Regions from separate parts of the Streptomyces sp. NPDC101219 genome, predicted to be linked through region 3. Evidence: riboswitches for the same ligand, from Rfam matches in the RefSeq annotation. Region 3 holds a riboswitch; each other region holds the start of a gene.
The links. A riboswitch is a leader RNA that binds a small molecule or an ion and turns the genes downstream of it on or off. The one in region 3 is predicted to bind cobalamin.

Region 1 (7,071 bases), on a different contig from region 3:
GCCTCGCCAAGCAGCTCGGCACCACCGGCCAGGACGGCCGCACCGGCACCGGGGGCCTGCTGCTGCTCCTGTCCCCGCCCGGCTACGGCAAGACCACGCTCATGGAGTACGTCGCCCACCGGCTCGGCCTGGTGCTGGTCAAGGTGAGCGGCCCGGCGCTGGGCCACGCGGTCACCTCCCTTGACCCGGCGGAGGCCCCCAACGCCACCGCGCGCCAGGAGATCGAGAAGATCAACTTCGCGCTGGCCGCGGGCAGCAACACGCTCCTGCACCTCGACGACATCCAGCACTGCTCGCCCGAACTGCTCCAGAAGTTCATCCCGTTGTGCGACTCCACGCGCCGCGTGGAGGGCGTCTGGCAGGGCGAGCCGCGCACCTACGACCTGCGCGGCAAGCGGTTCGCGGTGTGCATGGCCGGCAACCCCTACACCGAGTCGGGTGAGGCGTTCCGGGTGCCGGACATGCTCGCCAACCGCGCCGACGTGTGGAACCTGGGCGACGTCCTCACCGGCAAGGAGGAGGTGTTCGGCCTGAGCTTCGTGGAGAACGCGCTCACCGCCAACCCGGTCCTCGCCCCGCTCGCCGGCCGTGACCGCGCCGACCTCGGCCTGCTGCTGCGGCTGGCCGGGGGCGACCCCACCGCCCGCGCCGACCGGCTCTCCCACGCCTACGCGCCCACCGAACTCGACCGCGTCCTGGCCGTGCTGCGCCACCTGCTCACCGCCCGCCGCACGGTGCTGGCCGTCAACGCCGCCTACATCGCCTCCGCCGCACAGGCCGACGAGGCCCGCACCGAACCGCCGTTCCAGCTCCAGGGCTCGTACCGCAACATGAACAAGATCGCCCAGCGGATCCAGCCGGTCATGAACGAGGCCGAACTCGCCGCCGTCGTCGACGACCACTACACGGCCGAGGCGCAGACCCTCACCACGGGCGCGGAGGCGAACCTGCTGAAGCTGGCCGAACTGCGCGGCACGCTCACCCCGGCGCAGGCGGCCCGCTGGGCCGAGGTGAAGGCCGCCCACGTCCGGACCGGCATTCTGGGCGGGCCGGACGACGACGCGCTCACGCGCGCGATCGCCGCGCTGGCGGTGCTGGGGGAGCGGATCGCGGCGGTGGAGTCCGCCATCACCCGCGCGGCGGACCCGCGCCGCCTCCTGGCCGGCCCGCCGGCGCCCCCGCCGGCCGGGCGGGAGGAGAGGGGCTGAACCCCGCCCGCGCGCCCGGGGACCCCTCCCGGGGGCGCGGGCACCGTCGAGCCGGGGCGGCCGCGCGGCGGGGGTTCGTCGCGCGGCGGACGGTCGCTCGCGCCCCGTCAACTCCGGCCAAATCTGCACGACAAGACCGCACGTCAGAGGTTTATCCACGCGCGTAGTTGAAATGTGCACCTCAGTATTCGGGCAATACGGATGACTTCCCGCGCGACGGTTACCGAGCGGTATCCCCGCCTGCTACAACCGTGCTTGCTCCCTCAACTACCGGTGCAAGTTACGCGCGTGAAGGGTGGATACACGTGTCAGTGCGTTCCCTCGCGGCTTCTCTGGCGACCCTCCTGCTGGGCGCCGCCACCGTCCTCGGCCTGGCGCAACCCGCCTCGGCGGCCGGACACCACTACGTCGCCCTCGGCGACTCCTACTCGTCCGGCGTCGGCGCGGGCAGCTACACCTCCGAAAGCGGTGCCTGCAAGCGGAGCACCAAGGCGTACCCGCAGTTGTGGGCCAACGCCAACTCCCCGTCCTCCTTCCGCTTCGTCGCCTGCTCCGGCGCCACCACGGCCGGCGTCTCCAGCGGCCAGCTGGGGGCCCTGACCGCTTCCACCACGCTCGTCAGCGTCTCGGCGGGCGGCAACGACATCGGCTTCGCGGACGTCATGCAGGCCTGCGTGCTGCAGAGCGAGGCCACCTGCGTCAGCCGCGTCGACACCGCCGTCTCCCAGATGCAGAACTCCCTGCCCGGCAAGCTGGATTCGCTGTACAGCGGCATCCGCGCCCGCTCCCCGCAGGCGCACGTCGTGGTCCTCGGATACCCCCGCTTCTACAAGCTGTCCGGCAGCTGCATCGCGGGCCTGACCGAGACCGAGCGCGGCGCCATCAACAACGCCTCCGACGTCCTGAACGGCGTGCTCGCCAAGCGCGCGGCCAACGCCGGGTTCACCTACTCCAGCGTGGTCGACGAGTTCACCGGGCACGAACTGTGCTCCGGCGACGCCTGGCTGCACAGTGTGACCATCCCGATCACCAACTCCTACCACCCCAAGGCCGTGGGCCAGTCCAGCGGCTACCTGCCCGCATTCCGCTCCGCCCTCTAGGAGGCCGTCCCGCGCGACGCCGCCCGGCCGCCCGGGCCGGTCCCGTCGGCCAGGGCGGCCAGCTCCTCCGGGGTGCGCGGACCTGCGGACGCGTCGGCCAGCAGGCCGCGCGTCCGCAGGAGGTGACCGGCCGCCACGCCCCACGGCAGCCGCAGACCGGCCGCCCGCAGCAGGTCCGTGCGGGACAGCAGGCCGGCGACCGGCCCGGTGCTCACCCCCGACGGGGTGAGCACGGCCGCGTCGTCGGCCCAGCGCAGGGCGAGGTCCACGTCATGGGTGGCCATCACCACCGTGGTGCCCGCCCCGCGCAGCCCGTCGAGGGTGGCCAGCAGCCGCTCCTGGCCGTCGGGGTCGAGGCCCGCGGTCGGCTCGTCCAGGATCAGCACCCGGGGCCGCATCGCCACCGCCCCCGCGATCGCCGCCCGCTTGCGCTGCCCGTAGGACAGCAGATGGGTGGGCCGGTCGGCGAGGCCGGTGATGTCCAGCGCGGCCAGCGCCTCCGCGACCCGGCCGCGCACCTCGGCGTCGGACAGCCCGAGGTTCAGCGGCCCGAACGACACGTCCTGGCCGACGGACGCGGCGAACAGCTGGTCGTCCGGGTCCTGCACCACCAGCTGCACGGCCGTCCGCAGCCGGGTCAGCCCGGCCCGGTCGTACCGCACCGGCTCACCGGCCAGGATCAACTCCCCGGTGTGCGGGCGCAGTCCGCCGCTGAGCAGCCGCATCAGGGTGGTCTTGCCGCTGCCGTTGCGGCCCAGCAGGGCCAGCGCGCGCCCGCCGCGGACGTCGAAGTCGAGGCCGCTGAGCACGGGCGGGCCGTCCTCGTAGGCGAAGGAGACGCCCCGCAGGGCGACCAGCGCGGACTCGCTCAAGACAGCGGCCTCTCCAGGACGAGGGTCAGGGCGGCCAGCGCCGCCAGCAGGGCCAGGCTCGCGGCGGTGAAGCGCACCGAGATCCGCGCCTCGGGCACCAGCACGCGCAGGGTGCCGTCGTAGCCGCGTCCGGCCAGCCCGGCCTGCAGCCGCGCCGCCCGGTCGAAGGACCGGACGAACGCGGTGGCGCCCAGCCCGCCCAGCGAACGCCAGGTCGCCGCCCGGGTGGTGTGCCCGAGCCGGGCGGCCTGCGCCTCGCGGACCCGGCGCACGGAGTCGAGCAGCAGGAAACTCATGCGGTACGTCACCAGCGCCACGTCGACGAGCGGGGCCGGGACCCCGGCCCGCACCAGCCGGGGCAGCAGGTCGGACAACGGAGTGGTGAAGGCGAACAGCAGCACGCCCAGCGAGGCCGCGGAGGTCCGCAGCAGCAACTCCGCAGCCCGCTGCGGCCCGTGGGGCGCCGCCGAGACGAAGCCGCCGGGCCCGCCCACCTGCACGAGCAGCGGGAGTGCACCGGTGACGCAGAACGCCAGCGGTACCCGGTAGGCGCGCCACAGCCGCCGGCCGGGCACCCGGGCCGGTCCCAGCAGCACCGCGAGCGCGGTGACCAGCACGAGGGCCGCGCCCGGCCAGGGCGGCAGCGAGACGGCCAGCACGGTGAGCCCGAGGCCGAGCACGGCCTTGTCCACGGGATGGCGGCGGCGCCAGCGGCTGCTGTGCGCCGCCGCGTCGATCGGCAGCATCCGGGATCAGACCGGCCGCTCGCCGTCGGCGCCCCGGGAACCGGCCGGCGCGCCGGCCGGGGCGCCGGTGTCCGCCTCCGGGGTCGCCGACGCCCGCTCCTCGCCCTGCCGCCGGCCCCGCCGCAGCCCGAAGTAGTACGCGAGGACGCCCGCGCCGATCGCCGCCTGGAGGGCGAACAGCGCCGACTCGACCTCTCCGGACGGCGGTTCGTACAGCGGCGAGAACCACGGCTCGTAGTCCGGGTCGATCTCGGTGATCGCCGTCTCGGCTTCGGCGTCCGCACCCGCGAAAGGCTCCTCCTTGTGGTCCCCGAGCCCGAGCGCCAGCGGCAGCACCGCGAGCGCGGCGACCACCAGCAGCAGCAGCGCGTTGATCCGCGTGTTCCGGTTCACCGGGCCACCGCCTCGGAGGCCGCGTCGGACGTCGTGCGTCCGGCCCGCGTCACCAGCACGCCGAGCCGGGTCAGTTCGCCCCTGCTGGACTGCACCAGCAGCCGCATCACCAGCACGGTCAGCAGCCCCTCGCTCACTGCCAGCGGGATCTGCGTGACGGCGAAGACGGAGCCGAACGTGCCGAGCGCGCCCAGGACTCCGCTGCCCGGGTCGGGGAAGGCGAGCGCCAGTTGCACGCTGGTCACGCAGTACGTCGACAGGTCGGCGACGAACGCGGCGGCGAACACCGCGCCCATCAGGGGCACGTCCGCGCGGCGCAGCAGCCGGTAGACGCCGTACCCGGCCCACGGTCCGACGACCGCCATGGAGAAGACGTTCGCGCCGAGCGTGGTCAGCCCGCCGTGGGCCAGCAGCAGCGCCTGGAACAGCAGGGTGATGGTGCCCAGGACCGCCATGACCGGCGGCCGGAACAGGATCGCGCCCAGCCCCGTACCGGTGGGATGGGAGCAACTGCCGGTGACCGACGGCAGTTTCAGCGCGGACAGGACGAAGGTGAACGCTCCCGACGCGCCGAGCAGCAGCGTGCTCTCGGGATGGCTCCGGACTTCACGGACGAGCGACCGGGCTCCGTGGACGACGAACGGCGCCGACACGGCACCCCAGGCGACCGCGTGCGCCGGAGGAAGGAAACCCTCGGCTATGTGCATGGCTCAGCAGACCCTCTCCAGCACCTCGTGGATGGTTGACGCGCCTTGGCCGGTCTCCTGGCTGACGGGTACCACCGCCCGTGCTCCGCCTTCCCGGGTCCGAGGACCCAGTGGCTGCCCGTGGGGGCAGGAGCAGGACTTCCCGATCACAGTGGCGAGGGCCGCACCGGTGTCGCACCGGATTTCCCGTCACCAAGGCGTGGTGACAGTAGTCCCCGTGCCCGGCCGGTGACAAGCGGTCACGGGGGCGCACGCACGGCGCCCGCCCTCCCTGCGGCACGCGCCCCGGAGCGGGGGAGCGTGCGGGCGACTGGGGGGAGCCGGTACCGGGCAGGTTCTTCCTGCAACTAATATGCAACAACGATGATCGGTCAACTGGGATGTGAGGTTCGATGACGACCCGACGCGCACGGAGCGCCGCCGTCGCCGCAGTGACGGCCTGCGCGCTCGCCGCCTGCTCGGCCCCCGGAAGCGGCGGTGCCGACGGTGGCGGGTCCGCCGACGCCGTGGTGATCGGGGTCTCCACCGAACCCGACACCCTGAACCCGCTGCTCGGCTACGGCAAGGACGGCAACTCGAAGATCTTCGACGGGCTGCTGGCCCGCGACGCGGAGATGAACCTGAAGCCCGCGCTGGCCAAGGCCCTCCCCGAGATCAGTGAGGACGGCCGCACCTACACCTTCACCCTGCGCGACGACGTCAAGTTCACCGACGGTGAGCCGCTGACCAGCGAGGACGTCGTCTACACCTACCGCACGGTGCTCGACGGCAAGACCAACAGCACCGCCAAGAGCGAGCTGGACGCGATCAAGGAGGTCCGGGCCGACGGCGAGCACAAGGTCGTCTTCACCCTCGACTACCCCTACGCCGCCTTCGCCGCCCGCACCGTGCTGCCCATCGTCCCCGAGCACGTGGCCGGGAAGCAGGACCCGAACACCGGCTCCTTCAACACCCGGCCGGTCGGCACCGGACCCTACGTCCTCGCCGACTGGCGCAAGGGAGAAAAGCTCACCTTCAAGGCCAACCCGGACTATTGGGGCGGCGCCCCGAAGGTGAAGAAGCTCACCATGGCGGTCATCGCCGACGACGACGTCCGCGCCACCCGGCTGCGCTCCGGTGATCTCGACGGCGCGACACTGCCGCCCAACCTCGCCGCCACCTTCAAGAACGACGACGACCGCACGACGTACCGGGCCACCTCCTACGATTTCCGCGCGGTCACCCTCCCCACCGAGAACCCCGTCACCCGCGACACCGCGATCCGCCGCGCCCTCGACCTCTCCGTCGACCGCAAGGCCATGGTCGACAAGATCCTCGACGGCGCCGGCCGCCCCGCCTACGGCCCGCTCCCCGTCGACGACTCCTGGTTCGCCGAGGACATCCAGCGGCCGCGCGACCTCGCCGGAGCCAAGAAGCTCCTCGACGACGCCGGCTGGAAGCCCGGCCAGGACGGCATCCGCACCAAGGACGGCCGCCGTGCCGCCTTCACCCTCTACTACCCCTCCGGCGACAAGGTCCGCCAGGACCACGCGCTCGCCTACGCCTCCGACGCCAAGCAGGCCGGCATCGACGTCAAGGTCGAGAGCGGCACCTGGGAGGTCATCGAGCCCAGGATGAAGCAGGACGCCGTCCTCGCGGGCTTCGGCAGCACCGGCGACCCCGACTTCGGCCTCTACACCCTGCTGCACTCCTCCCTCGCCGGCGACGGCTTCAACAACATGGCCCGCTACGACGACCCGGCCGTGGACAAGGCCCTCGACACCGGCCGCCGCACCCGCGTCCAGGCCGACCGCAAGGCCGCCTACGACGACCTCCAGCGCGCCCTCGTGAAGAACCCCGGCTACACCTTCCTCACCCACATCGACCACCTCTACGTCCTCGCCGACCGCTGGGACGGCCTCACCACCCAGACCGAGCCCCACGAGCACGGCTTCGCCAGCGGCCCCTGGTGGAACGTCGAGGACTGGACGCCGAAGAAGTGAGCAGGCTGCCCTGGGCGGCGATGGGACGCCTCACGGCACGGCGGGCCCTGTTCGCCGTGCCCG
Region 2 (7,071 bases), on a different contig from region 3:
GCATCCTCGTGTCCTCCGGGTCGGAGTCCGAGCCGAAGATGGTGGCCTACTCGCACAACGCCCTGGCCGGCGGCCGGGGCAACTTCCTCGGCTCCCTCATCCCCGACGGGCGCCCACCGCGCTGCCTCTTCCTGGTGCCGCTGGCCTCCGCCTTCGGCAGCAACGGCACCCCGGTCACCCTCGCCCGGCACGGCGGAACCCTGGTCCTGCTCGACCACTTCACCCCCGAGGCCGCCCTGGAGGCACTCGCCGGACACGAACCGACCCATGTCCTGGGTGTACCGACCATGATCCGCATGATGCTCGACCGGATCGCGGAGGGCGGGCACGGGACGTTCACTCCACCGACGGCCGTGGTCGTCGGCGGCTCACCACTGGACGAGGCCACCGCGACCGAGGCCCGCCTGGCCTTCGGCTGCCCGGTCGTCAACCTCTACGGCTCCGCCGACGGCGTCAACTGCCACACCGGGCTGACGCACGGCTCCCCCGACGGCGACGGACGGCCCGGCATCGCCGCGGGACAACCCGACCCCCGGGTCGCCGACATACGGATCGCCGTCCCCGGCACCCGTGAGCTGCGGGAGGTCAGCGGGGGCACGGTCGGTGAGATCGTCGCCCGTGGCCCGATGACACCGCTGTGCTACGTCGCCGCCCCCGACCTCGACACCCGCTACCGCACCGAGGACGGCTGGGTGCGCACCGGGGACCTCGGTCTCATCGACGACGACGGCACGCTCCGGGTCGTCGGACGGCTGAAGGACGTGGTGATCCGGGGTGGTGCGAACATCAGCCCCGCCGAGGTCGAGGTCGAACTGGCCGCGCACCCGGCGGTCCGGGACGTGGTCTGCGTCGGCGTGCCCGACCCGCTGATGGGCGAGCGGCTTGCGGCCTGCGTCGTGCCCAGGGACGAGGCGGCGCCCACGCTGGAGGAACTGTGCGCCCACCTGGACACGCGAGGTCTGGAACGACGCAAACACCCTGAGCGCCTGCTGGTGCTGAGTGAGCTGCCCCTGACGCCGGCCGGCAAGCCGGACCGGGCGGTACTGCGGGAACGGTGCACGCCCCAGGCGGAGCGACAGCAGCAGCCCTTGGCTTCGGCCGGCTGACCCGCCGGACGACAAGGGCCGCTCGGAGTGTTCCCCGAGCGGCCCTTGTCGTCCGGTGCCTCGGATCAGGAGGCGTTCATCGCCTTCTCCAGCGTCGTCGCCGCGTTCTTGTAGACGGTCAGCAGATCCAGGTCCTTGTCCGGGTAGTTGACGATTCCCACCTGGCGCGCGCCCGAGTCGGGCAGCACGGTGCCGGCCGTCATGTGCACGTTGTCGAGCACCAGTTGCGGCTTCTTCTTGGACAGGTCGGACAACTGCTCGGCCGTCACGGCCTCGGGTCCGTACATGCCGACCACCTCGGCCCCGGCCAGCTTCGCCGACCAGGCGGAGTAGACCTGGGCGACGACGGTGGGCGCCTTGCCGTCCGGCCAGGCGCTCTTGAGGTCCTTCTGCAGCTTGCCGTACTCGGTGTCGAACGAGGTGATCCACCCGGCGGCGGTGTCCTCGGTGCCGAACATCTTGCCCAGCCGGGTCATCTCGGCCTTGGCCTTGTCCGCGTCGTTGTCGAGGTTGACCTCGACCAGTTCGGCGTCTCCTCCGGCGGCCTCCTTGAACTTCTCGGCGTACGGCTCGAAGGGGGCGTACAGCACGAAGTCGGCGTCCGCCACGGCCGCGAGATCGGAGGGTTTCGGGTCGTAGTCGGGGGCGTGCTGCACCGACTCCGGCACGATGACCGTGACGTCCTCGGCACCGGCGGCCTTGGCGAACGCCCCTTCCCAACTGGTCGTGGCGACCACGACCGGGCCGGTGCCCTTCCCCGCCGCGTCCGCGTCCGCGTCGGACGAGGAGGACGACGTGTCGCTTTCCCCACCGCAGCCGGTGGCCGTCAGCAGGAGGACCGCGCTGAAGCTCAGTGCGAGGAGGGGAGTGATGCGGACGCGGGTGCGCGCCATGAGCTGATTCTCCGTTCGGGTACGAGATGGACGGCGAGGACGACCACGCCGGCCGTGAGGACGAGGACGGGACCGGGCGGCCAGTCGAACCGGAGTGCGACCAGGAACCCGGTCAGGTTCACGACCACACCGATGCCGACCGCCCACACGGTGATGGACAGCAGGGAGCGGCCCAGCCGCCGGGCGGCGAGGGCCGGAAGAAGCGTCAGCGCGTCGACGAGGAGGGCGCCGGTGAGTTTGATGGCCCCGGCGACGGACACCGCGACCAGGACCAGCAGCACGAGGGTGAGCCGGTCGACCCGCACGCCCGAGGACAGGGCGAGTTCACGGTCGTAGAGGAGGAGCGCGATGTCTCTGCGACGCCACCAGAAAAGAGCCGGTACGACGACGGCCAGCACGACGAGCAGCCACAGGTCGGCGGTACCGACCGAGAGGATGGACCCCCAGAGCAGGGAGAAGGCGCCCGCCGCGTTGACGCCGGAGACGGCCAGCACGAGCAGGGCGGCGGCGATCGCCAGACTCATCAGCAGACCCATGGCACCTGACAGACCGTCCGGGGTACGGGCCAGCGGAGCGACTCCGGCGCCGGCGAGCGCGCAGGCCACCAGCGCACACAGCATGGGATCGAGCCCGGTCAGCAGAGCAACGGCGATGCCCAGGAGTGCGACATGCATCATCGCGAACCGCACCGGCATGATGTCGAGGCCGACGATGACGACACCGATCACCGGCAGTCCGACCGCGGCCACCAGCAGGGCGACACCCGCCCGTTGAACGGGCACGAGCTGCAGGAGCTGACCGACGTCGGCCGCGGCCAGGACGCTCACCGGACCTCCCGCAGACGTCCCGCGGCCATCTCCAGCACCCGGTCGCAGCGCTCGGCCAGAGCCCGGTCGTGGGTGACGACCACGACGGTCACCGGCAGGGAGAGCAGGACGTCGGCCGCCTCCTCCTGACCGGAGAAGTCGAGGGCGGCGGTCGGCTCGTCGGCGAGCAGGACGCCCGCCCCGGCCGCCACACAGCCGACCGCCCGCGCCAGGTACATACGCTGAAGCTGACCACCGGACAATGTGTGCAACGGCCGGTCGGCGAGATGCCCGACCCCGAGCTTGCCGGCCGCCTCCGCCGCCTCGGCACGCGCACCGCCGCTGGCCAGCAACTCGCTTGCCAGCAAGGGAAAACGTCCGGTCGCCGGCTTCTGCGGGATCCACGCGCACGCCCGTCGCCGCCACGCCCACTCGGCAGCACTCCCGGTGTCCCGGCCACCCACCAGGATCCGGCCCGCGACATGCCGGTGCAGCCCCAGAACAGCACGCAGCAACGTGGTCTTGCCCGACCCGTTGGTACCGGTCAGCGCCACCCGTTGCCCGCGCACGACGTCGAGATCGACGTCGCGCACGGCCTCGACCCGGCCGTGCCGGCACACGACGCCCGACATCCGGACATCCAGCCCTTCCATGCCACCTCCCTGCCTCCTCACAGCAGTCGGACGGGAGAGACGGACGGTTCCCGGGCGGGGCGAAGGATCCGCGACGGCAGCGGACTTGGCTTCCCGGACGGGCCGCGGCGCGTTCGGCCCGCGATGGCGGGGCTCGGGAATTGCGGCGCCATGGGCGCCGGACGGTGCTGGTCGAGAAGACGGTCACGAGCAGGACGTCATACAACCGCTGCGGTCGGGGGTCCGGCAGACCTGGCCCGCGCCGCGGTGGCCTTTGTCCCCTTCGGCCGACGCCTGGGGACTCGCATGGCCGAACCAGCGCCGGAGAAGCCACTGGGAGCGGCGGCCACCTGAGGGGAGCGCGCCTCGGCCCGGCGGGCACCGCAGACGGGCAGGTCGGACCACATGGGTAAGGCTGTGGTAGCTTCCGGACGCCAGTCGAACTCGTGGGCGTGTCCGTACACGTGCACGGGTCAGGGAATCCGGTGAGAGTCCGGAACTGACGCGCAGCGGTGAGGGTGACGGGCGGGGCAGCGAAGCCACTGGACGACGGTTACGGCCGGGTCCGGGAAGGCGTCCCGCCGGGGTGATCCCGAGTCCGAAGACCTGCTGGCACCCGATCGTCCGCACGGACCCCGCGTATGGGTCCCGACGCCTAGGAAGCCGCAACCGTGCACTTGTCACGTCCCGCCCATTGTTCCGTCCTGCTCCTGACCGGGGCCCTGCTGCTCACCGCGTGCGGTTCCGGCTCCGACTCCGGCTCGTCCCCGAAGTCCGGCGGCTCGGATGCAGGAGCCGTCACGTTCGACAACTGCGGGCAGAAGGTGACGGTCGAGGCTCCGCCGAAGAGGGCTGTGTCCCTGAACCAGGGCACCACCGAGATCCTGCTCTCCCTCGGCCTCGCCGACCGCGTGGTGGGAACCGCCACCTGGACCGACCCGGTCATGAAGGGACTGGAGAAGGCCAACGCCAAGGTGCCCCGGCTCGCCGACAACCAGCCGTCGTTCGAGCGAGTCCTGGACACCGAACCGGACTTCGTCGCCTCCTCCTTCACCTCCACCCTGAGCAAGGGCGGGGTGGCCTCCCGCGAGAAGTTCGAGGAGCTCGGCGTACCGACGTACCTGTCACCCGCCGACTGCGAGGGCAAGGACAACAGCGGCGACGGCGACGGCTCACGGACCAAGCCCCTGACCATGGAGACGGTCTACCGCGAAGTACGGGAACTGGCCCGGGTCTTCGGCGTGGACGAGCGGGGCGAGAAGCTCGTCGCCCGGCTGAAGAGCCGGGTGACGAAGGCCACGGCGGGGATCCGCGCCGAGGACACCACCGTCCTGTACTGGTTCGCGAACCAGGAGTCCCCCTACATGGCGGGCTGCTGCGGCGCGCCCGGCATCATCACCCACGCGCTCGGCGCGCAGAACGTCTTCGACGACAGCACGCAGGAGTGGCCCCAGATCAACTGGGAGACCGTCGCCGACCGCGATCCCGACGTGCTCGTCATCGGCGACCTCACGCGCAAGTCGCAGACCGCCGAGTCGGCCGCGAAGAAGATCGCGTTCCTGCAGTCGAACCCGGCGACGAAGAACATGAAGGCGGTGAAGGAGAAGCGGTACGTCGTGCTCAGCGGGCAGGCCATGAACCCGACGATCCGTACCGTCGAGGGCGTGGAGAAGGTCGCCGCGGCGCTGCGCGAGTACGGGCTCGCCGGATGAGAACCGCCCTGCGGTCCTCCCCGGTCCGCCCCATGCGGGGTGCCGTCCGGGTGGTGCGCGTCGTCGCCGGCCTGGGCGCCGGGCTGGCGGTGCTCACCGCGTCCGTCGCCGTGGCCATCACCATCGGTCCGGCGGACATCGCGGTGGGCGACGTGTGGTCGGTGATCGCCTCCCACCTGGGCTGGGGTTCGACGGATCTCACGCCGATCCGCGAGGGCATCGTGTGGAACCTGCGGCTGCCTCGCACCCTGCTCGCCGCGGTGTGCGGGGCCGGACTCGCCGTGTGCGGCGCGGTGATGCAGTCCCTGCTGCGCAACCCCCTCGCCGATCCCTTCGTCCTGGGCGTCTCCTCCGGTGCGTCGACCGGCGCCGTCGCCGTGATCGTCCTCGGCGCCGGCGGCGGCGTCCTGACCGTCTCCGGCGGCGCCTTCGTGGGCGCCCTGAGCTCGTTCGCTCTGGTGCTGCTCCTCAGCCACACCCTCGGCGGGACGACCGACCGGGTGGTCCTGTCCGGGGTGGCCGCGATGCAGTTGTTCTCCGCCTTGACCTCGTTCGTCGTGACGACGGCGGCCGACGCGGAGACCACCCGGGGCGTGCTGTTCTGGATGCTCGGCTCGCTCAGCGGGGCCGGCTGGACCGAAGTGGGGCTCTGCGCGGCCGTCCTGGCGCTCGCCCTCGTGCTGTGCCTCGGCTACGCACGCACCCTGGACGCCTTCGCCTTCGGCCAGAACGCCGCGGCCACGCTCGGGGTGTCCGTCGCCCGGACCCGGTTGGTGCTGCTGTGCGTGACCGCGCTGCTGACCGCCGCGCTGGTCAGCTCGGCGGGGGCGATCGGCTTCGTCGGCCTGGTCCTGCCGCACGCCGCCCGCGCCCTCGTCGGCCCGGGGCACGCCAGGCTGCTGCCGGTCACCGCGCTCGCCGGGGCGGTGTTCCTGGTCTGGGCCGACACCCTGGCCCGTACCGTCCTCGACCCCCAGGAGGTGCCGGTGGGCGTGGTCACCTCACTCGTCGGTGTTCCGGCGTTCGTCCTGGTCCTGTACCGCACGAGGAGGATGCGATGACGACCGGCACCGAGCGGCGGGACGCCGGTACCCGGCCGCCCGGCCGTGGACAGGCACCCGCCGGGCCGCACACCCTCGCTGCCGACCGCGTGAGCCGCACCCTCGACGGGCGGCTGATCGTCGACGGTGTGAGCCTCACCCCCCGGCCCGGCTCCGTGACCGGGGTGCTCGGCCCCAACGGCTCCGGCAAGTCGACGCTGCTGCGGCTGCTGTCCGGCGTCCTCGCCCCCGCCTCCGGCATCGTCACCCTCGACGGGCGTCCCCTCGGCGACTGGGGCCGCCGCGCCGTGGCCAGGCGCGTTGCCGTCGTCGAGCAGCACTCCGACACCCTCGTCGAGCTGACCGTTCTCGACGTCGTACGCCTCGGCCGCATCCCGCACCGACGCGCTTGGACCCCCGCCACCGCGGCCGACGAGGAAGCCGTGCGCAGCGCCCTTGAGCGCACCGGCCTCACCGGCCGCGCGGACCAGCCCTGGCACACGCTCTCCGGCGGCGAGCGCCAGCGCGTGCAGATCGCCCGCGCCCTGGCCCAGGAACCGCGCGAGTTGCTCCTGGACGAACCCACCAACCACCTCGACATCCAGCACCAGCTCGACTTGTTGAAGCTGATCGTCGAACTCCCCGTCACCAGCGTCGTCGCCCTGCACGACCTGAACCTGGCGGCCATGTACTGCGACCAGGTCGTCGTCCTCAGGGGCGGCCGGGTGGTCGCTGCCGGAACCCCGGGCGACACATTGACCGAGCCCTTGATCGCCGACGTGTACGGCGTACGCACCGAGGTCACCCGCTCCGGCCCGGGCGACCGGCCGCACATCCGCTTCCTGGGCACGGTGGCAGCGAACTGAGGGCGGCCCCAGGCCC
Region 3 (7,071 bases):
ATGCCCGGGACGAGGTTCACCTCGACGGCCACGGTGCCGTCGGCCGCCACGTGTTCCTCGTGCCGGGTGGAGTTGGGGCCGATGGTGGACGTGCGGGTCGGCGTTGTGGACAGCCCGTGGAGCGCCGTCCACTGGTCGCGGATCTCCTGGGCGTTGCGCGGCACGACCGTGGTGTCCCGGTCGCCGTGCCATACGGCCACCCGCGGCCAGGGGCCGGACCACGAGGGGTACGCGTCACGGACCCGCTGGGCCCACTGGGCGGGGGTCCGGTCGACGCCGGGGTTCATGCAGGTGAAGGCGCCCATGGTGTCGTCGGCGCACCCGTAGGGCAGTCCGGCGACGACCGCGCCGGCCCGGAAGACGTCCGGGTAGGTGGCGAGCACGACCGATGTCATGGCGCCGCCGGCGGACAGGCCGGTGACGTAGGTCCGGTCGGGGTCGGCGCCGTAGGCGGAGACGGTGTGGGCGGCCATCTGCCGGATGGACGCGGCTTCGCCCTGGCCCCGGCGGTTGTCCGCGGGCTGGAAGAAGTTGAAGCACTTGCTGCCGTTGTTCGCGCTCGTGGTCTCGGCGAACACCACGAGGAAGCCGTGCCGGTCGGCGATCTCGGGCAGGCCGGAGTTGTCGGCGTACAGCTGGGCGTTCTGGCCGCAGCCGTGCAGGGCGAACACGACCGCCGGATCGGCCGGCAGGGAGGCGGGCCGGTAGACGTACATGTTCAGCGCCCCCGGATTGGCGCCGAACGAGGTGACCTTGGTCAGTCCGACCGCGGCCTGGGCCGTGGGGGCCGGTCCGGTCAGGGCGGCCGCGAGGGCCAGGACGACGACGGCCACGAGACGGGGCAGTCGCTCCCGCCAGGTGCGGTGCGGCCGCGGTGACGGGCCGGTAGGGGGTGGGGTCGGGCGGGAGGACGGTGGGGCGTCCGCTCCGCTGAAGGGTGTGGGCATGGCGGCTCCTCGGTGCTGGGGATGCCGGGCCGCTCCTCGGGCGTGGGTCGGTCGGAGCGGCCCGGTGTCCGGCACCGTAGGGGTCGTTCAACACGCAACGGTATGGAAGCCGCCACCACATCCGGCCGGTGACGGTGTGGACCCGGACCGGTTGTGCCGCCGGGGCCTGTCTGCTAGTCAGACGCCGGCCGGGGTCTCCAGTCCGGCGGGTACGAGCAGGTCGGCGCCGGTGGCCGCCCGCACCTCGTCGACACCGACGCCGGGGGCGAGTTCGACGAGCGCGAACCCGTCCGGGGTGACGTCGACGACCGCGAGGTCGGTGATGACGCGCTGCACGACGCCCGTTCCGGTCAGGGGCAGGTCGCACCGCGCGACCAGCTTGGGGCTGCCGTCCTTGGCCGTGTGCTCCATCAGGACGATGACGCGGCGCGCACCGTGCACCAGGTCCATGGCGCCGCCCATGCCCTTGACCATCTTCCCCGGGATCATCCAGTTCGCCAGGTCCCCGGAGGACGACACCTGCATGGCCCCCAGCACGGCGGCGTCGATGTGCCCGCCGCGGATCATGCCGAAGGACAGCGCGGAGTCGAAGAACGACGCCCCCGGCAGGACCGTGACCGTCTCCTTGCCCGCGTTGATCAGGTCCGTGTCGAGCTCGTCCTCGCGCGGGTAGGGGCCGACGCCGAGGATGCCGTTCTCGGACTGCAGCACGACCTCGACTCCCGGCGGCAGGTGGTTCGGGATCAGCGTGGGCAGGCCGATGCCGAGGTTGACGTACGTCCCGTCCACCAGTTCGCGTGCGGCCCGGGCCGCCATCTGCTCTCGGGTGAGCGCCATGTCAGGCACCGCCTTCCTGGCTGCTGCGCACGCAGCGCCGTTCGATCCGCCGGACGGCTGCCGGGTCGTCGGGGAGGACCCGGACCACCCGCTGCACGAAGATGCCGGGCAGGTGCACCTCGTCCGGGTCCAGTTCGCCCGGCTCCACCAGGTGCTCCACCTCGGCAACGGTGACGCGGCCGGCCATCGCGGCGAGCGGGTTGAAGTTGCGGGCCGAGGAGTGGAACACCAGGTTGCCGTGGCGGTCCCCGACGGCTGCCCGCACGAGGGCGAAGTCGGTGGTGATGCCCTCCTCCAGCAGGTGCTCCCGGCCGTCGAAGACCCGGGTCTCCTTCGCGGGCGACGCGACCGCGACCTGCCCGTCCGGTCCGTACCGCCAGGGCAGCCCGCCCTGCCCGACCTGGGTGCCGGCCCCGGCGGGCGTGTAGAACCCGGGGATGCCCGCGCCACCCGCCCGCAGGCGCTCCGCCAGCGTCCCCTGCGGCACCAGTTCCACCTCCAGTTCACCGCTGAGGTACTGGCGGGCGAACTCCTTGTTCTCCCCCACGTACGAGCTGGTCATACGGGCGATCCGGCCGGCCCGCAACAGCAGTCCGAGCCCCCAGTCGTCCACCCCGCAGTTGTTGGAGACGACGTCGAAGCCGCCCACCTCCCTGTCCAGCAGCGCGGCGATCAGCGCACTCGGTATGCCGCACAACCCGAACCCGCCGACCGCGAGCGACGCGCCTTCCGCGACGTCGGCCACCGCCTCGTCCGCGCTGTCGACGGCCTTGTCCAGCCCCATACGGTCCCTCTCCGTCAGGGGTGCGTCCCGCCCCCCGAACAGCCGGGGCGCCGCGGGTCGTGAAGACCCGGCGCCGTGGCCCTGTCATCGATGGGGCGACTCTAAGGACGCACCGGAACGCATCGGTATGGCTGCCTGCTACACCTTCCGCCCGGAGGGCATGTGGTTGCCGACCAGGCACGGAGGCGTGCCCCGCGGACGCGACCGCGGGTCACGCGACCGACTGCCATGTGCGCGGCCACCATGCCGATGACCTGGGGACCGGCGGTCAGCGGTGGCGGACCACACAGTTCACGGGCGCGCCCCCCGGTCACGAGGGGGCGGCTTGGCTGTCGTGCGCGTTCTGCCTCAGACGTGACGCCCTGTTCGGCGGCGTCCGGCCCCCGGGTCAGTCACCGGTCACGGAGCCGTGCGGCGGCGCGGCGGGGTGAACGTGTACAGGTCCAGGATGTCCGGCAGGGGGGCGATGCCCGGGCCGCCGGCCCGTACCCAGGCGGCGATGTCCTCGGTAGCCGCCGGGTCGTTGACCAGCCCCAGCCACACCGGCCGGGCTCCGGCGGCACGCCCCGCGGAGGAGGGCCGCACCACGACGACGTTCGCCTGGTCGCACACGTCCAGGCAGTCCGACACCCGCACGGGCGCCTCGGCCCGCAGGCGCGCGGTCTGCGCCGCGTGGTCCCCGGCCACCTTCGCCGTGCCGCAGCAGCAGTCCCGGCACACGACGATCCGGCACGGCACGCCGCCGACGGATTCCCCCGTCGTCCTGTCGTCTTCCTTCTGTTCGGGCACGCCGAACCACCCCTCTCCGGGGAGATCCGCCCCGGTGTCCTGTGAGGAGGCGACGACGTGAGTCTCCTGGCTCTCGGGTCGTAGCTGATCCCGGCCTTCCCACCCCTCGCGGGGCAGTGGCCTGTCGGGGATCCGCTCACCGATCACAGTGGCGGGACCGCGCCGGATTCGCACCGGCTTCCTCGGGCCGCCGTCGCCCTGTCGCCGGTCATCATTCCACCGGCCGGCCCGCGGTGTCCGGGCGCCCCCTGCCCCGCGGCGGTAGGGGACTCTCCGGGCCGGCTTCCCGGCGGAGCGCCGGGCGGAGCCGTCCGTCGGCCTGTTCCGGCAGTTCAGCCGCCCTGGGACGGGGGGTCGCCGACTCGCCGCCGACGCTGTCGCAGCCGGTTATGCGTGGTCTACGCTACTTCGCCCCTGGTGTGATTGTGTTGTCCCACCGCGCGAGGAGAGCAGATGGCCCCCACCGCCGACCGTGACGACCGGCGCCCCCGTATGGGGAAGAGGGCGTACCGCCCGGACGCGGCCGGAGGCCGTCGCCCAAGACCCGTGTCCTCCCTCTCGGCGCCGGTGCGGCCCTGGTCGCTGGGCCTCGGGCTGTCCCCGCCCCCGCCCGGGAGATCCGGGGCGCGCGGTCCTGCCCTCCGGTTCCCGGACCGCTGCGGCCGCCGCACGGCGGGTGACGGCACGGGGAACGCCCCATGACGCTGTCCGAGATGTACCTGGCCCTGCTCGTCGGCGGTGCCGTGCTGCTGGTCAGCATCGTCGCCGCCCACACCGCCCACCGCATCGGCCTGCCCAGCCTGCTGCTCTTCCTCGCGGTCGGGGTGATCGCGGGCGAGGACGGAGCCGGTCTGGAGTTCGACAACGCTCAACTGGCCCAGGCCCTCGGGACCGCGGCACTGGGTCTCATCCTCGTCGAGGGCGGTCTGAGCACCCGGTGGGAGGACGTCCGGCGCCAACTGGCCCCGGCCGGCGTGCTCGCCACCGTGGGCGTGGGCCTGTCCGTCGTGGTGACCGCGGCCGGCGCCCACTGGCTGCTCGGCATGGAGTGGCAGTTGGCGCTGCTGCTGGCGGCGATCGTCTCCTCCACCGACGCGGCCGCCGTGTTCGCCGTGCTGCGCGCCCTGCCCCTGCCGCAGAAGCTCACCGGCCTGGTGGAGTCCGAGTCCGGCTTCAACGACGCCCCGACGATCATCCTGGTCCTGGTGTTCTCCACCATGGAAACCGACCCGAGCAGCCCGTGGCTGCTCGGCCTCAACCTGCTCTACCAGCTCGCCGTCGGCGGCCTGCTCGGTGTGCTGATCGGCCGGCTGGGGGCGGCCGCGCTGCGCCACATCGCCCTGCCCGCCACGGGTCTGTACCCGCTGGCCACGGTCGGCTTCGGCGTCATCGCCTTCGCCGCGGCCGGCGCGGTCAACGCGAGCGGCATCATCGCCGCCTACCTGTCGGGGCTGGTCCTGGGCAACGCCCAGCTGCCGCACCGGGCGGCCACGCGGTCCTTCGCCGAGGGTGTCGGCTGGCTGGCGCAGATCGGCCTGTTCGTCATGCTCGGCCTGCTGGTCGATCCCAGCGAGCTGCCGTCCGCGATCGTCCCGGCCCTCGTCGTCGGGTCGGTGCTGCTGTTCGTCGCCCGCCCGATCTCCGTCGCGCTCTGCCTCCTGCCGTTCCCGATCCCCTGGCGCGAGCAGACGTTCATCTCCTGGGCCGGGCTGCGCGGCGCGGTGCCCATCGTGCTGACCACGTTCCCCATCGTCGCCGGGATCGACGGGGCCCGGGACGTGCTCAACATCGTGTTCCTGCTCGTCATCCTGTTCACACTCATCCAGGGCCCCACCCTGCCGACCGTCGCCCGGCACCTGCACCTGGTCCGCGCGGGAGCGCTGCGCGAGATCCAGGTGGAGACGGCGCCCCTCGACGTCCTGGACGCCGATCTGCTCACCGTCGCCATCCCGGAGGGCTCCCGGCTGCACGGCGTCGCGGTGTTCGAGCTGAGGCTGCCGCGTCCGACCGTCATCACCCTCATCGTCCGCGGCGGCACATCGCTCGTGCCCGACCGGGACACCGTGCTGCGGGCGGGCGACGAACTGCTGCTCATCACCACCCCCGACACCCGGGACGCCGCGGAGCGGCGCCTGCGGGCCATCGGCCGGCGCGGAAAACTGGCCCGCTGGCTCGGTGAGGACGGGGCACCCGAGCCCAAGGCCGTCCCCCCGGCGCCGGCCAACTGACCTGCCCGTGCCGTCGGCGACGGCCGGGACCTCCGGTCACAGGGCCCGGGGCGGCCTCGGGTCCCCGGGTGCGGAGCCTCGGGTCAGAGAGCTTTCAGGCGTGCCTTCAGCAGGCAGAACTCGTTGCCCTCCGGGTCGGACAGGACGTGCCACTGCTCGTCGCCGGTCTGACCGATGTCGGCCCGGCGCGCGCCCAGCGCCAGCAGACGCTCCAACTCCGCGTCCTGGTCACGGTCGGTGGGGTTGACGTCGATGTGCAGGCGCGACTTGCCCTTCTCCGGTTCGTCGCGGCGGCTGAGGATGATCGTCGGCTGCGCGCCGCCGAAGCCCTCGCGGGGTCCGATCTCCAGCGTTCCGTCGTCCTCCCGGTCGAGGATCACGAAGTCCAGCACCTCGCACCAGAAGCGGGCGAGCGCCTCGGGATCGCGGCAACCCAACACCAGTTCACTGATACGACACGCCACAGTGCGACCCACTCTCAGTCCGACGACCCTCCGTGCGTCCCCGCAGGAGGTCCGCGGTCCTGGACCGGACCCCGGCTTCGCCGAGGGTAGTGATCCACTCCTGCACCCGCGACACCTTTTCCGTTGCGCCGGGACCCCGTCCTCCCCGCGGGCGGCGGGCGGCGGGCCGCCGCCCCGGCCGCGGCAGCCGTCCGATGCGGGCTGCCACGGCCGAGTCCGGCTCACCCCGGCCGGACGCCGTCCCAGGCGACCGCGGTCCCCTCCAGTTCCACCATCAGCTCGGGAAGCGCCAGGCGCGTCACCCCGAGCATCGTGGTGGCCGGTGCCACCCGTGCGGCACCCAACCGGGCCGCCAGCACCCCGTAGTGCTCGAAGAGCCGGTCGACATCGGTGGTGTACACCGTGAGGCGCACCAGATGCGCCAGTGTCATGCCCGCCTCCTCCAGCACGGCCTCCAGATTGTCGACGGACAGGGCCAACTGCGCTCCCATGTCGCCGGGATGACGGGGCTTGCCGTCCTCACCCATCGCGCCCTGCCCCGAGCAGTACAGCGTCCGGTCCTGGCCGCGCACCGACTGCCCCTGGCTGTAGCCCAGCTCCACCGACCACGGCCACGGATTCACCGTCGAGCGTTCCATCCCCGTATCAACTCCTCTGCTACGACGGCGAATGCACGCGCCCGAGGGGGCCCGCATCCGCCGTCCCTGTGTGACACGGGCAAGCCTCTCCGGATATCACGACACCCTTGGTCATGTATGCCGCTACCGTTTCCGCATGCGTGCCGACCGGCTGATCTCCCTGGTCCTGCTGCTGCGCCGCCGCGGCCGGATGACGGCGAGCGCCCTCGCCCGCGAACTCGAGGTGTCCACCCGCACGGTGCTGCGCGACATCGAGGCACTGTCCACGGCCGGCGTCCCCGTGTACGCCGAACGCGGCCGGCACGGCGGGTTCGAGCTCCTGCACGACTTCCGTACCGAACTCACCGGGCTCACCGGCCTCAACCACGACGAAGCCCTCGCCCT

Region 1: another riboswitch for cobalamin. It lies ahead of ACIRPP_RS12575 (energy-coupling factor ABC transporter permease); the one in region 3 lies ahead of ACIRPP_RS31025 ((2Fe-2S) ferredoxin domain-containing protein).
Region 2: another riboswitch for cobalamin. It lies ahead of ACIRPP_RS09980 (ABC transporter substrate-binding protein); the one in region 3 lies ahead of ACIRPP_RS31025 ((2Fe-2S) ferredoxin domain-containing protein).

What each region holds. Positions count from the first base shown of each region.
Region 1 is NZ_JBIWOK010000005.1:387,208-394,278, reverse strand. It holds gene ACIRPP_RS12600 (DNA repair ATPase) at 1-1,208, shown strand, start outside; gene ACIRPP_RS12595 (SGNH/GDSL hydrolase family protein) at 1,514-2,308, shown strand; gene ACIRPP_RS12590 (energy-coupling factor ABC transporter ATP-binding protein) at 2,305-3,180, opposite strand; gene cbiQ (cobalt ECF transporter T component CbiQ) at 3,177-3,926, opposite strand; gene ACIRPP_RS12580 (energy-coupling factor ABC transporter substrate-binding protein) at 3,933-4,319, opposite strand; gene ACIRPP_RS12575 (energy-coupling factor ABC transporter permease) at 4,316-5,026, opposite strand; cobalamin riboswitch at 5,056-5,238, opposite strand; gene ACIRPP_RS12570 (ABC transporter substrate-binding protein) at 5,419-7,008, shown strand; gene ACIRPP_RS12565 (ABC transporter permease) at 7,029-7,071, shown strand, end outside.
Region 2 is NZ_JBIWOK010000004.1:280,638-287,708, forward strand. It holds gene ACIRPP_RS09960 (class I adenylate-forming enzyme family protein) at 1-1,106, shown strand, start outside; gene ACIRPP_RS09965 (metal ABC transporter solute-binding protein, Zn/Mn family) at 1,172-1,999, opposite strand; gene ACIRPP_RS09970 (metal ABC transporter permease) at 1,957-2,826, opposite strand; gene ACIRPP_RS09975 (ATP-binding cassette domain-containing protein) at 2,823-3,458, opposite strand; cobalamin riboswitch at 3,873-4,066, shown strand; gene ACIRPP_RS09980 (ABC transporter substrate-binding protein) at 4,109-5,149, shown strand; gene ACIRPP_RS09985 (iron ABC transporter permease) at 5,182-6,210, shown strand; gene ACIRPP_RS09990 (ABC transporter ATP-binding protein) at 6,207-7,055, shown strand.
Region 3 is NZ_JBIWOK010000025.1:18,899-25,969, reverse strand. It holds gene ACIRPP_RS31040 (PHB depolymerase family esterase) at 1-947, opposite strand, end outside; gene ACIRPP_RS31035 (CoA transferase subunit B) at 1,125-1,784, opposite strand; gene ACIRPP_RS31030 (CoA transferase subunit A) at 1,786-2,568, opposite strand; gene ACIRPP_RS31025 ((2Fe-2S) ferredoxin domain-containing protein) at 2,968-3,306, opposite strand; cobalamin riboswitch at 3,417-3,541, opposite strand; gene ACIRPP_RS31020 (potassium/proton antiporter) at 4,056-5,585, shown strand; gene ACIRPP_RS31015 (VOC family protein) at 5,669-6,049, opposite strand; gene ACIRPP_RS31010 (RidA family protein) at 6,271-6,687, opposite strand; gene ACIRPP_RS31005 (helix-turn-helix transcriptional regulator) at 6,824-7,071, shown strand, end outside.